3 regions of the [Clostridium] saccharolyticum WM1 genome follow, and region 3 is predicted to be linked to each of the others. Evidence: riboswitches for the same ligand, from Rfam matches in the RefSeq annotation. Region 3 holds a riboswitch; each other region holds the start of a gene.

Evidence for each region. Region 3 has a riboswitch for cyclic di-GMP ahead of CLOSA_RS17625 (sigma factor-like helix-turn-helix DNA-binding protein). Riboswitches for the same ligand answer to the same signal wherever they lie in the genome.
Region 1: linked by a shared signal. The riboswitch ahead of CLOSA_RS15830 (sigma-70 family RNA polymerase sigma factor) and the one ahead of CLOSA_RS17625 (sigma factor-like helix-turn-helix DNA-binding protein) in region 3 are both predicted to bind cyclic di-GMP.
Region 2: linked by a shared signal. The riboswitch ahead of tnpA (IS200/IS605 family transposase) and the one ahead of CLOSA_RS17625 (sigma factor-like helix-turn-helix DNA-binding protein) in region 3 are both predicted to bind cyclic di-GMP.

What each region holds. Positions count from the first base shown of each region.
Region 1 is NC_014376.1:3,402,229-3,406,664, forward strand. It holds gene CLOSA_RS15820 (P-loop NTPase family protein) at 1-252, shown strand, start outside; gene CLOSA_RS22710 (GntR family transcriptional regulator) at 236-649, shown strand; cyclic di-GMP riboswitch class I at 619-705, shown strand; gene CLOSA_RS15830 (sigma-70 family RNA polymerase sigma factor) at 1,188-1,601, shown strand; gene tnpC (IS66 family transposase) at 1,884-3,551, opposite strand; gene tnpB (IS66 family insertion sequence element accessory protein TnpB) at 3,655-4,011, opposite strand; gene tnpA (IS66 family insertion sequence element accessory protein TnpA) at 4,004-4,348, opposite strand.
Region 2 is NC_014376.1:1,524,782-1,529,217, forward strand. It holds gene CLOSA_RS07265 (S8 family peptidase) at 1-622, opposite strand, end outside; gene CLOSA_RS07270 (NHL repeat containing protein) at 745-2,025, shown strand; gene CLOSA_RS07275 (rubrerythrin family protein) at 2,027-2,572, shown strand; cyclic di-GMP riboswitch class I at 3,125-3,210, shown strand; partial or broken gene tnpA (IS200/IS605 family transposase) at 3,574-3,762, shown strand; gene CLOSA_RS23670 (hypothetical protein) at 3,786-3,980, shown strand; gene CLOSA_RS07285 (family 78 glycoside hydrolase catalytic domain) at 3,946-4,436, shown strand, end outside.
Region 3 is NC_014376.1:3,783,132-3,787,567, reverse strand. It holds gene CLOSA_RS17635 (beta strand repeat-containing protein) at 1-901, shown strand, start outside; gene CLOSA_RS17630 (S-layer homology domain-containing protein) at 927-3,164, shown strand; cyclic di-GMP riboswitch class I at 3,177-3,265, shown strand; gene CLOSA_RS17625 (sigma factor-like helix-turn-helix DNA-binding protein) at 3,664-4,170, shown strand.

The DNA.
Region 1 (4,436 bases), 380 kb from region 3:
AGACTGCTGGTGATACGAGAAATCCTGAAAGCTCCTGATTTATTGGTTCTGGAGGATATGTTTACAGATGCTTCAGCGTATGATCAAAAAATCATAAAGAGAATGCTCATTGAGGTTAACGCATACATAGCCGTGCTTCTAACCGCGTCCTCCGCAGAGCGTATGCGCGGACTTACTGATCAGGTTATAAATCTGAATACCGGTCAAATGAAGCTGGAAGAGGATGGGCAGCATAATGAATTTCGACAGTAAAATTCCCATCTATCTTCAATTACATAATCACTTTCAAAAATTGATTTTATCCGGTGAATTGGCACCGGGTATGCCAATTCCTTCGTTTAGAAAAATAGCGTCCGAAGCACAGGTCAACACAAATACCGTACAGCGCGCCATGATTTCTTTGGTTCATGAAGGTTTGGTGGGGAAGGAAACAGGAAAAGGTTACTCGGTGATTAAGGATCAGGAAAAAATCATGTACCGGCGTCAGGAACTGGTTCAGTATACAACCAAGCAGTTCCTGCATGCAATGAAAGCACTTGGATATGACAGGCAGCAGATCATTGAAGTGGTATTTCAATATTCCAATGACAACTCTGATTATGGTTTTGAAAATAGAATTCCGACAAAGGGCAAACTTGCCGAAAGGTAAGGACGCAAAGCCGAGGGTCTAAAGTGCGAGAGCATTATGACAGTCTGGCTGCCGTAAAGGATTGCGTATGAAACCTGCCCTTTTGCGGCAGGTTTTTTTCATAATAAATGAAAGGCGCTACCCGCCAACAAAAAAAACGTGAGTTTGGCGGGTCTATCTTAATGCCTGAATAAGCATATCGTAACCCTCCAAGCTCACCAGTTTGGAGGGTTTTCTATGTGTATTCAATATGCCTTGAACTTAAGGCGACCACTGCTCAGCAGCGGTCGGGCGTGATGAAGCGGACATCTATCTCCTACATACAGCTATAATCGGTAACTTGTCAAAAAAAGGCTATGCTGCGCATGGGCGCAGAGCGGTCACAAACACGAACTAACAGAACGTGTTAAATACGAACATATCTACAAGAGTGTATCAACGGACGACTATGTCCGCTGGTGCGCTCTTTTTGCGTTTTTAGGAGATATTCCTCGTTGTAGATCACCGCCTTCTTGTCCTTCGTTTTCAACAAAATTTTGAAAATTAGGAGGACAAACATATGTCAGTGAATAAAAAATATACCATTATTGTAAAAAGGCAGCGTGTGGAGGTCAGCGAAGCCGTCTACCGTGCCTATCATAAAGAGCGTGAAGCGGAGCGCTATCAGAACAAGCTGATTCGCCAGAATGAGCTGTCGCTGGAGCGGTTCCATGAGGATGGTGTTAACATTGATTACCTCATAGTCCGTGTTCAGCCGGACATAGTGGACAAGCTCATACATCAGGAGCAGCTGGAGTCACTGTGGGCTGCTCTTGACATCTTGCCGGAGGATGAACGCTCTCTCATTGACGAAATATTCTTCAATGAGAAAAGCGAGTCACAGATTGCTCAAAGCATTGGACTCAACCAATCTACGGTTAGTCGCAGGCTTTCAAAAATTTTATCTAAGCTGAAGAAACTAATAGAAATTTAGTTTTTTAGCGCATAGGTGTAAAGCTGATTTATCTTCTGAGGACAGGTCAGAAAAAGTCACTTCGCGTATCTTGCTGACTCTTCGTATCCCTATGGGCGTTGGCTGCTTCGTTCTTCAACGCCCGTTTGCAGTAACCGTTAAAGGCGCGCATGATAATAAAAAATAGGCACGGTGATACCTCCCTGATATCGCCGTGTCCTAAAAAAGGGTAACACTAATAGTAAATGGTAAATAACCAGTCCCGGCCAACAAGTTCGCCGCCCGATTGGGGCGGCGGTATATTTACCGTGTTTTTAGTTTTCTACAACGATCTGGCAATTCCTCTGACCACGGCATTAGTTTTACCAGTTCATCATCCGGAACATTATTTCTTGGATAATGCATTAACTGCTCAAGCAGATAAGAGAAGTACTCATACGGCTTAAGACCATTCGCTTTTGCTGTTTCAGCAATGCTATATAAGGCAGCGCTAGCCTCTGCACCGTTCTTCGAATCGATGATGTGCCAGCTGTGTTTACCAACACAGAATGAACGGATACTTCTTTCTGCATCATTGTTATCAAGAGGTATTTTCGGATCTTCAAGAAATACTCTTAAAAACTGTTCCTGATGAATGGAATAATCAAGAGCACCTGCCAGTTTTGAACTTTTATCCAGTCCCGTTTTACCTGCATTCTCTTTTATCCACTCAAAATAGGCATCCATCAGAGGTTTGACTGAGTTTTTTCTATGATCCAGTCTTTCTTCATCGGATGATTTTTCATACATATGATCCACATGATAGATAGCAGCGATCCTTTTTACTGCTTCAGCTGCTATTTTCTGTCCAGGTGTGGAAGGACCGTTTTTTCCACTGGCTTTTACAATCTCAGCGAACCGTCTTCTGGCATGAGACCAGCAGCCAGCAACCTTCAGATCATCAGACCGTTCCTTCGCCAGGGTGTGATATACCTGATAACCATCTGTCACAAGAGTCCCTTTGTATCCTTTTAGGAATTCTCTTGGGGCGGCAGTCCCTCTCGTTCCTGGATACTCGTAAAGGAAGACCGGTGGTTTTTCCGAACTGCCAGGTGAATGGTAGACCCACATGTACTGCTTACATTTTTCTGGCATTACAAAAGGGGTTTCGTCACAGTGTATATGATGGCTTTTCATAATCTCTGCCTTCATCATGTCATGTATCGGGCCAAGATAGTATTGGTGAATACGGATCATCCACCCTGCCATATCCTGTCTTGGAATGTTAACGTCATTCCTTAAAAACTCTTCAGAAAGCCGGTTTAATGGTACCGCATTGACATACTTGGCGTTAATGATGGCTCCTGCCAGTTCCGGGGTAAGGATGCTGTGACTTAATAGACGCAGAGGAACCTCTGCGCGAAGAATCCCACCGGTATCATGATTTCCGGCATATACTTTGATGTGATGCTCCAGTACTTCGAAGTGAGCCGGTACATACTTTAGCTCTTTGTATATTTCATCCGGCAGATAATGCCAGCCCTTTGGGAAGTGTTCTGAGAGCTCTTTTTCAGTACGTTCATGCGATACGACGATGGTCTCGATATCCTTCAGGTTGATATCACGCTTTCCCTTGGAACGAGGCTTGCGCTTACGAACAAGGACTGTTTCCATATCTAGTTCTTCGGGAATTCCATTCTCAGTCAGTGACTCAGCCTCATTGAGGATACACAGGTTTTCAAGATCGAAAGATAATTGTCCTTCTGTCGGCAGAGTCTTCTCAGATTTCCTGCCAAACCGATTCTGTGTAAGAATAGAGATTTGTTCCTTTAGACTTTCAACTTGATGGAGCATCTGCTCATTCTGCTTTTGAATGGTAGTATTCTGCTCCGAAATAAGCTGGAAACTTTCATGCAGCTGCAAGTAAAGCATAACAATCATATCTTTAGAGAGATTATTCAGTTCATCCTTAGTAATAGTAGTCTTTTCCATAGGATCATTATACCATGAAAAGCTCTGAAATTCATCGTATTTCTGGTGTTTTTTAGCTTTAGGATAAAGGATTTAACTGTCAAGGTACTTATGTAATTCGCAGTTAATAGAGTTCCGGTTTTACCTTGGATATGATTCTTTTTTGTTCGATGGAAAGACCCTCCATCAGCCATCGGAATTGCTGTTCGGTAATTGATTGTGCTTCCTGCCTACTGCGTGGCCACTTTAGATGACCGCTAGTCAGCCTCTTATATAAAAGTAGCCAGCCATCGCCCTCATACAAAAGTGCTTTTAACCGGTCTGTTTTTCTTCCACAAAACAGATAAATACTTCCGGGTTCCGTTGGATCGAGCCCAAAAGAGCCACTGATAATAGCTACCAGTCCATCCACTCCTCGGCGCAGATCCACATATCCAGTACAGATATAAATGTGCTTAAAGCCGACAGCATCATTAAGCATTACGAACCACCTCCAGCACTTTGGAGAGAAGTTCCATTGGAGTTGATTCGCTAACTCCCAATATAGTATTTCCAATAGCAATAGTCATTTGATAAGTAAAAAGATTTTCACTTGTTGTTGCAGGAACAGTTTTTTCCGGGAGAGCCGGCAGTTCAACAAAGCTGTTATGAATCAGAGCAGCTTCTTTCACTTTTCTTAGCCAGTAGTAATAGGCGTGGCGTGATAACTGGTGTCGTTCACAGTATTCATCGACCTTTATACCACTTTGACAACGGTCTTTAATGATCCTGGTCCACTCACTGAGTCGGATCTGGTTGGTTGCAAGTCGTGTGTTCATGTGGAGTTTCTCCTTGAGTTCTGAGCGAAAAGTTTGTTAGAAACTTTTTCAACTTTACACCATTATCTCAATTTTGCGAGGAACCAGA
Region 2 (4,436 bases), 2.3 Mb from region 3:
CTTGCCGTAACTTTACAATCACTAATTCTGAATCTGTTGCAATTCCATAAAAGTTACTTTCAGGTACAACATTACCAGCAGCAATTCCAGCAATCATTGTGCCATGACCATTTTCATCTTTACTAGGTACTATATCTAGAGGAATATCTGATGCCAGAGCACGATTGATGTCTTCTTTTGCATAAACGGTCCCATACGGAATCGTATCAAAAGTTTGTTCCTGATTTATAGTCTGATCCCAAAGTTGATTAATTCTTGATGTTCCATCCGCATTTTTAAAAATTGGATTTATATAATCGATTCCTGTATCTACAATTCCTATTAGTACGCCTTGTCCCCTCAGATTAAAATTTGGAACACTTCTAATCCTGGAAATACCTGTAGCTTCCAGACTTGCTTCACTGATAATACCAAAACAGTTTGGTAAAGCTGAATATCCAAAATCAGCTATAAAATCAATTGTTATGAGATTCGAAGGAATATGTACAACTGCATAAATATTATTGATAATTGTTCTTGAGTACACGGAGTATTTATTAAAAAATGACATATTACCACTATATTCAACAAGTAAGTCAAAAAAGTCATTATTTGTCATTTCACTTATTTTTAAGGGAGCCATTAGATTTTCACCAGATTTACATTTATTTCATTCATATGTAAAATTAAAAAAAAATATGTTAAATGGTATTTTAATCATTCTTATAATATATATATTTATAAAAATGAAAGTTCTTATAAGTTATGAAAAGATATCTCAATCCTTTTGACATTTATGTTGAGCCAGATTTTTCCATAAGTGTATTCGCATCGGAGCTAAACAGTCCTGGAAGTATTCTGATTACTGATAATAATAAAATGTATATAACTGATACTGGCGAATTGACAGGTGAACCCAAATTATTATTATATGAAAATGGTAAATTCGAGTCTATAGCAGAAGGCTTTAATACTCCTATAACCGGCATTACATACAGATTTGGAAAAATATTTGTCTCACATAGAGGCTCTATAACAATTGTAGATGAAAATGGAACCCAAAAAAACATTGTTCAAGGTTTGCCATGTCAAGGAGATTTTCCTAATAGTAATGTTACTTTTCGATCCGATAATCGTCTTTTTTTTGGAATTGGAACTGCTACAAACTCAGGGGTAGTTGGCCTGGATAATAAATGGGTAATAAACCATCCATATTTTCATGATAAACCAGGCGATAATATCATTGTATTTGGTCAAAACTTTGAATCATATAATTATATTAATCATTCAAAAGAACCTGTTTTAACAGGAGCTTTTAGTTCCTTCGGTGAAATGAATTTTCCATACGAACAAAAAAAAGGAACTTTATTAGCGTCAGGAAGCATTCTTAGCTGTAATCCTGATGGCACGGATATTCAATTATATGCATGGGGATTCCGTAATATATCTTCATTAAATTTTGGTTATTATGATAGACTTTTTGCTTGCAATAATGGCTATGATGAACGAGGCAGCCGGCCAATTGCTAATGCTTCTGATGATTTCTATCATGTCGAGCCTGGGGTATGGTATGGCTGGCCTGACTTTTCAGCAGGAATGCCAGTTACTTCACCAAAATTTGATACGATATATAATCAAAAAATAGAGCTTTTAATCTCAAATCCTCCTAACATCCCTCCCAGACCAATTACAACGTTTCCAAACGGAACAAATTTAAAAGGTTTTTTAGTAAACGAATATCGTGAGTTTGGAAATATAGGAGATATTTTTATTACCGAATATGGTGGTACCACGATTAAGCAACAATACTATGGACGGAAAATCTCAAAAATTAATACCATATCAGGAGAAACAACAACGTTTGCCATGAATAAGTCTGGCAATTCTTTATATTCAACTACAGGCGGATTCGGAAGACCCTCTGATTTGGCCTTCGATACAGAAGGTGATTTATATGTAATAGATTCCGGCATAAATAACTTAAATAACTCCCATTGTTTATTATCAAATACGGGCGTAATTTGGAAGATTAGTCGAGAAAGGTGATATGATGAGCTTTATAGAAAGTGATACATATAAGAATTTAGTTATGTTATATGAAAAAGAGTTAATGTTTAGTGCACGATATGAATTATATAGCCTGATTGCAAGAAGTGATGGTTTTATTGAATATGCAAACATTTACGATTCTTTCGCAAGGCAAGATCGTGAACATGCTCGCATATGGTTGAGAAACTTAAGTCAGGGAAATTTACCTGGAACGGCAGAAACTTTGATTGAATCAGCGAAAGCTGAAAACAATTTGGCTAGTATTGAGTATCAAAATGCTATTCAGGTAGCTCGGCAAGAAGGTTACAATGAAATTGTCTCATTAATGGCTGGAATTGCAAACATAAATTTTAATCATGAATTAGTATTTCAACAGATGTATAATAACATTATATTAAATCAGGTTTACTGTAAACCAAACGAAATTTTGTGGACCTGTATACAATGTGGAAACATTATGTCAGGTCTTTGTGCTCCTGAGATTTGTCCTGTCTGCGGATTTCCTCAAGGTTATTATCGCCCTCTTAACGATTGTATCTATTAATTTTAAACTATTTATTAGATAGTTAACGAATGGTTAATTTTAATACAACCAAGTACAGCTATATGAACATGGAAGCAATTTTTGTCTTATAGATGCTATATTTTAAAAGTTAGGTTCACAGTACTTAAAAGCAGTTCACTCCACCAGGAGAGTGGTCTGCTTTTTTTAAGCCTGTTTCAGGTTTAGTGATGTGACGTGAAAGAGAAATGCTTACTCAAAGAAAATTGCAGAAAAAAACAATTAAAATATATTGTTAATATAACAGATATATCAAGGCAGTTTTGTTTCCTCTATAATATTCCCCAGTATTGTAAATTATGTGTATTTTGCACATTAAATGATATTACTAATTGTTGTTATCTATTGTACTTGTTATAATTTGCGCAGTTACAGAAATTAACAAAAGTATCCTTTTGCTATAAATGCATTTATTTAAGAATGAAACAAATGCATGTAATTTTAAACAAGTTTTACAGAGTTCAATGCGTATTATTATTACCTGATCCATTTAGAACAGAAGTAGCCATTATAAATAAATAGTTACTATTAAAAATAAGTCAAAGGAAAACCTGTTAAAAAAGGGACGCAAAGCCGAAGGTCTAAGGCGTTTCTTGTACTATGTTTGCCCAGTTGTCAGAATAATTTATTAGGCGTTTGTCCTCATTTGAAGGCAGGTTTTTGTGTTTTGTAACGTCTTTCAAACAAGGAAGATACCAGTTTTTGCATATTACTTAGATAAGAGGTTATCTGTATGCTTCATTCCAACATCTGTTTTTTGAGGTGGAGATAAAGACAGCCGAGTACGTACACGTGCTGATTTTTTTGCTTATGGGCTTTAGCCTGTTGAACATGGGTGAGTTTCTCTTTAAGAGAAATGAATCCATGTGAAATAATAAACCACCCGCTATGCGGGTGCGAGTCAGTAAGTTATACAAAAAATCACCTTTCCGATTATAATAGAGGTGTCCAAGCCACTATTAGAGAAAGGAAAGGTGATTTCAATGGCGAAGAAAGCCAATGAACTGGCACACACGAAATGGATGTGCAAATATCATATCGTCTTCACACCTAAGTATAGACGAAAAGTAATTTATAATCAATACAAGGAAGATTTGAGAGAAGTCTTGAAGCAACTATGTAATTATAAGGGGGTCCAAATCTTAGAAGGCCATATTATGCCGGATCATGTACGTGAAACGGAAGCAGATGTGTTATTCAAACAGATGAGACTTGGAAAGCGTCAGATTCAGTTATTTTGGATGCTTCGATCTATAATGGGGAAACCAGGGACGATAGCAAAAATCCATCGGTTCGGACATCTTGTATAAAACAGGAGGTAACATACAGGTTGGTTCCTGAAAATACATCCGTCAATTTTTGTCTCTCCCAAAGGAGAGCAGATTCTTGATTTTGGGCAGAATATGGTGGGTTTTTGTAAATTCATCTGCCGTGAAGAAAGAGGCGGGCAAATACATCTTCAATATGGGGAAGTACTGCAGCAGGAATGCTTTTATAATGGCAATTACAGGTCGGCAAAGGCGGAATATAACTATACATCAGATGGGTGTATAAAAGAAGTGGAGCCATTCTTTACATTCTATGGTTTTCGTTATGTAAAGGTTTCTGGTATAAGCAAGATTGACCCAAAGGATTTTACCGGAGTGGTTTTGTATTCTGACCTTCAACAAACCTTGCAGGTAAGTACGGATCATGTAAAATTAAACCGGTTGATGCAAAATTCCTTATGGGGACAGAGGGGAAATTTTATTGATATACCAACGGACTGTCCCCAACGGGATGAGCGACTTGGCTGGACGGCAGATGCCCAGGTTTTTGTGAATACTGCCTGCTATCATATGGACTG
Region 3 (4,436 bases):
CGGGACGTTCGGCACAAGCGCCGGCGTGTATTTTGACAACAGATCCAGCACCGGCAGCACCGGCAGCGTGAGCGTTTCTGATGACGGCAAACTGACCGCCACCGGCGATGCGGCAAGCGGTTCGCAAGGCACAAGCGCCGGCGTGTATGTAAACAACAACAGCACTGACAGCACCGGCAGAGTGAGCGTTTCCGGCCACGGCGAACTGACCGCCACCGGTGGTATGGCAAGCGCCACAAGCGCCGGTGTGTTTTCTAATGGTTCCGGCAGCAGCGTGAGTGTTTCTGATGACGGCAGCCTGACCGCCACCGGCAACGCAGCAAGCGCCAGCTACGGCGTATCCGCAGAAAACGGCAGCATGAGCATTTTCGATGGAACGATAACGGCACAAAGTGGCGCGGCAAGTAGCACAAGTGCAGGCGTGTATTCCGGCAGCCTGAGCGTTGGGGGCGGAATGGTGACCGCCACCGGCGGCACGGCAAGCGACATAAGCGGCAAAAGCGCAGGCGTGTATGCTACCAGCGTAAGTGTTTTCGGCAGCGGCGAACTGACCGCCACCGGCGATGCGGCAAGCGAGACTAACGGCACAAGCGCCGGTGTGTTTTCTAATGGTTCCGGCAGCAGCGTGAGTGTTTCTGATGACGGCAGCCTGACCGCCACTGGCGATGAGGCAAGCGGATTCGTCGGCACAAGCGCTGGCGTGTATTTCCAATCTTCCAACGGTAGCATGACCGTTTCCGGCGGCACGGTGGAAGCAACCGGTGGCACGGCAAGCGCCATAAGCGGCGGTGTATATTTCCAATATTCCGGCAGCATGACCATTTCCGGCGGCACGGTAACGGCACAAAGCGGCACGGCTGCAACCTCACAGGCAATGAATACCCCCCCCCCCCGACCTTGACCACCACACTTCTGACTCCAGCATCATGGTGGGTGACGTAGCCCCGGGTACTGTGTGGGATAACAGCACGGCACTGTCCACCTACAAATATGTTCAGCTTGTGGTTGTTCCGGTCGCACCCACCCCCAATCTTTCCGTTGCCGATGTCACCCTTGACGCCGTAACCGTGGGCTATGATCGGACAACCTACAAGTCCATCGTCATCACCAACAGCGGCGATGCGCAGGCGACCATCACCAATGTGACAACTGACCACCCATTCGTATTTTCGATACACCGCGGTCAAGACTTCGTTGCCGCCGGCAGCAGCATCAACTCGTGGGATATAAGGGCTGCAACGGGTCTTGCAGTGGGCACATATACCACCACCATCACCGTCACTTATGACGGCGGACGCACCGCAACGGCAACAGTTTCCATCACCGTAAACGCAGTGGGCAACTACACTGTCACTTTCAACCCGAACGGCGGCACGGTCAGTGAAACTTCACGCTCGGTTGCACCCGGTACGGCGGTAGGAGCACTCCCGACACCGACACGCTCTGGCAGTTACAGCTTTGACGGCTGGTACACGGCGGCAAGCGGCGGAACTCAGATTTCCGCAAGCACGACAGTCAGTGCCAATGTGACCTACTATGCACATTGGAGTAACACCGGTGGCGGTGGCTCTGGAAGCGGCGGCGGAAGCTCCTCAAACGACAACAGTAGCCCTGTCATCGTCACCCCACCCGCACCGGACAAGCCGAATTCACCCACACAGGGGGAAATCAAGGTTTCCGGCACAGTGGACAGTAAGGGCAATGTCACAGTGAACATTTCTGACAAAACTGTGACCGATGCCTTTGAGAAGGCTCTGGCGGACGCCAAGAAAAACGGCAACGAGCAAAATGGAATCACGGTGATCCTCCGTGTTGATACCAGCAGCAAGACCGGCTCTAATGTTACGGTTAATCTGCCTAAGACGGTACAGGACACCATCATTGCGAAGAAAATCGTCAACACCATTGTGGTGGTGGACAACCCCGACATCCGAATCGGCATGAATTTGGCTACCGTGCAGGAAATTAACAAACAGGCAAAATCGGATGTCAACATCACTGCCACCCGTGGGGACAGTAGCAAGCTGACCGGTGATGCGAAAAAAGCCATCGGTAGCCGCTCGGTATTCGACCTCAAGGTGAACTACGGCAACGGCAAGGAAGTTAGCAGCTTCGGCACAGGCAGCGTATCGGTAACCATCCCATATACCCTCGGCGCAAATGAAAAGGCCGGGAATGTGCAGGCGGTCTATGTGGACGCCAAGGGCAAGGTACACTGGCTCACAAACTCAGTCTATGACAGTGTGGCACAGGTACTGCGTTTCAGCACCGATCATTTTTCCACCTATGGCATCGGCTATAAACAGACTAACACCGCATTTACGGACATTGCGGCTCATTGGGCAAAGGAAGATATTGAGTTTGTGGTGAGCCGTGGATTGTTTAGCGGCACTTCCAACACTACCTTCAGCCCGAACACGGCTATGACAAGAGGAATGTTCGTCACCGCCCTTGGACGGCTGGCAAACGCCGATGTGAACGGCTACACAAAAAGCAGCTTCACCGATGTGAAGAACGATGCTTACTATATGAACTACATTGAGTGGGCAAGCAATAATAACATTATAAACGGGGTTGGAAATGGAAAGTTTGCCCCGGATCAGTCCATCACCCGTGAGCAGATGGCGGTCATTATGAGCAACTATGCCAAGACCATCGGTTATACTCTGCCGAAGGTTCATATCGAAAATATCTTTACAGATAACGCTAAAATCAGCACCTACGCCAAGGAAGACGTGAAGCAGATGCAAATGGCAGGCGTAATCAGCGGCAAAAACGGCAATCTCTTTGATCCGCAGGGTACAGCCACAAGAGCCGAGGTGTCTGCTGTACTGCGCCGCTTTGTGGAGCTGGTAATTTCCAGCTCCACGGCGCAGGGCTGGTCCATGAACGATTCCGGCAAATGGATGTACTTCAAGGATGGCAAGCCCCTCACCGGCAAGCAGGACATCGACGGAGCGACCTATACCTTTGACCAGTACGGCGTGACAGCGGATGTGCCGAAGAATTTGCGGTACACCACCTACACCGTGCAAAAGGGCGATAGCTTCTGGAGCATATCTCGCAAGCTGGGCTGCCCCATGAGTGAGCTGGAACGGCTGAACAACAAGAGCCGGTTTTCTCTCATCATTCCCGGCGATGTACTCAGAGTACCAGAGAAGTAAAAAAACAAATCAATAAGCTATGGGCAAACCCGGCAAAAGCCGGGGACGCAAAGCCGAGGGTCTAAGGTGTCTTAGGACGCTATGATAGTCTGGCTGCTGACAGTTAAGCAAAAGCCTGTCCTTCATACTCGGAGGGCAGGCTTTTGCGGTTTTTAACGGATGCTTTGGACTTCGTGATACCGGCTTTCGCTATGGCTATGGCGAGAGAGGTATCCATATGAAGATATTCCGCTTTTATCCCTTTTCGAGGTGTAAATAGAGCAAGAACATTCGATACATACTCCTATTCAAACCTGCAATTTAATAGTGTATACCTAAAAAAGTCAGTATTTTGCCATGGGCATAGTGCTGACTTATTTTTTCCGACAAAATCTCTGCTTGTTTTACAATATATTCCATTCTCAGGCTCTTACAGTAGCCTTTCTGCACAACCACGATGCCGTTCCCCACCCTCCGATCTGTTTTCGCATTTCAGCAAAACAGATCGGAGGAAAGGAATTTGAAAAATTATAAAGACAGTGATTATGCCCTAAATAAATTCAGCGAGGGCATTGTTTACCGCTTCGCAGACCGCATTGTAGAAATCACACTGGAGGACTACCTTGCGGAGAACCCCGGCAAGACAGCGCAGGACTTTTTGGAGCTGAAAGCCTTGTCGGATGAAATTTATCATGAGCAAGTCACACATGAAAATCGGACAAGCCGTTTGGATGTGAGCATCAATGGGCTGGAGGAAACAGAGCAGCTTGCCGCACCACCCCTTGATTTGGACTTGATACATAAAAACGATACCCAAAAAGCCAAGGAAGCCGCAAGGCGGCTGCTGGACAGTGGAGAATTGACAGAAATCCAGCGGCGGCGCTTTCTCCTGCATTTCGTGGAGGGCTTATCCTATCGCCAGATTGCCGGTCGTGAAGGGGTACCTTTTACCTCTGTCCATGAAAGCATAGAGGCGGCTACGGCAAAGTTGCAAAAGTTTTTCAAAAGTTTAATTTTATATTTGTGAAAATATAATAAACCTGAGAGTGATGCCTTTTGGACTTCTCATGTAAACCGCTATAATATAGAAGGAGATAAGGGGCAACTGATAGGAAGTTATGGACTTCCCAATATGGGAGTAGACACTTTAACATATCGGTTGCCCTGTTTATGATAAAAATTCGCACCATCCGCAGCTATAATTTTATTTGTTGAAAATATACGGATATTCGCATATAATATATGTTGTATCTTTATATTCATATAGGAGAGGAATGGGATGAGTAATTTGCA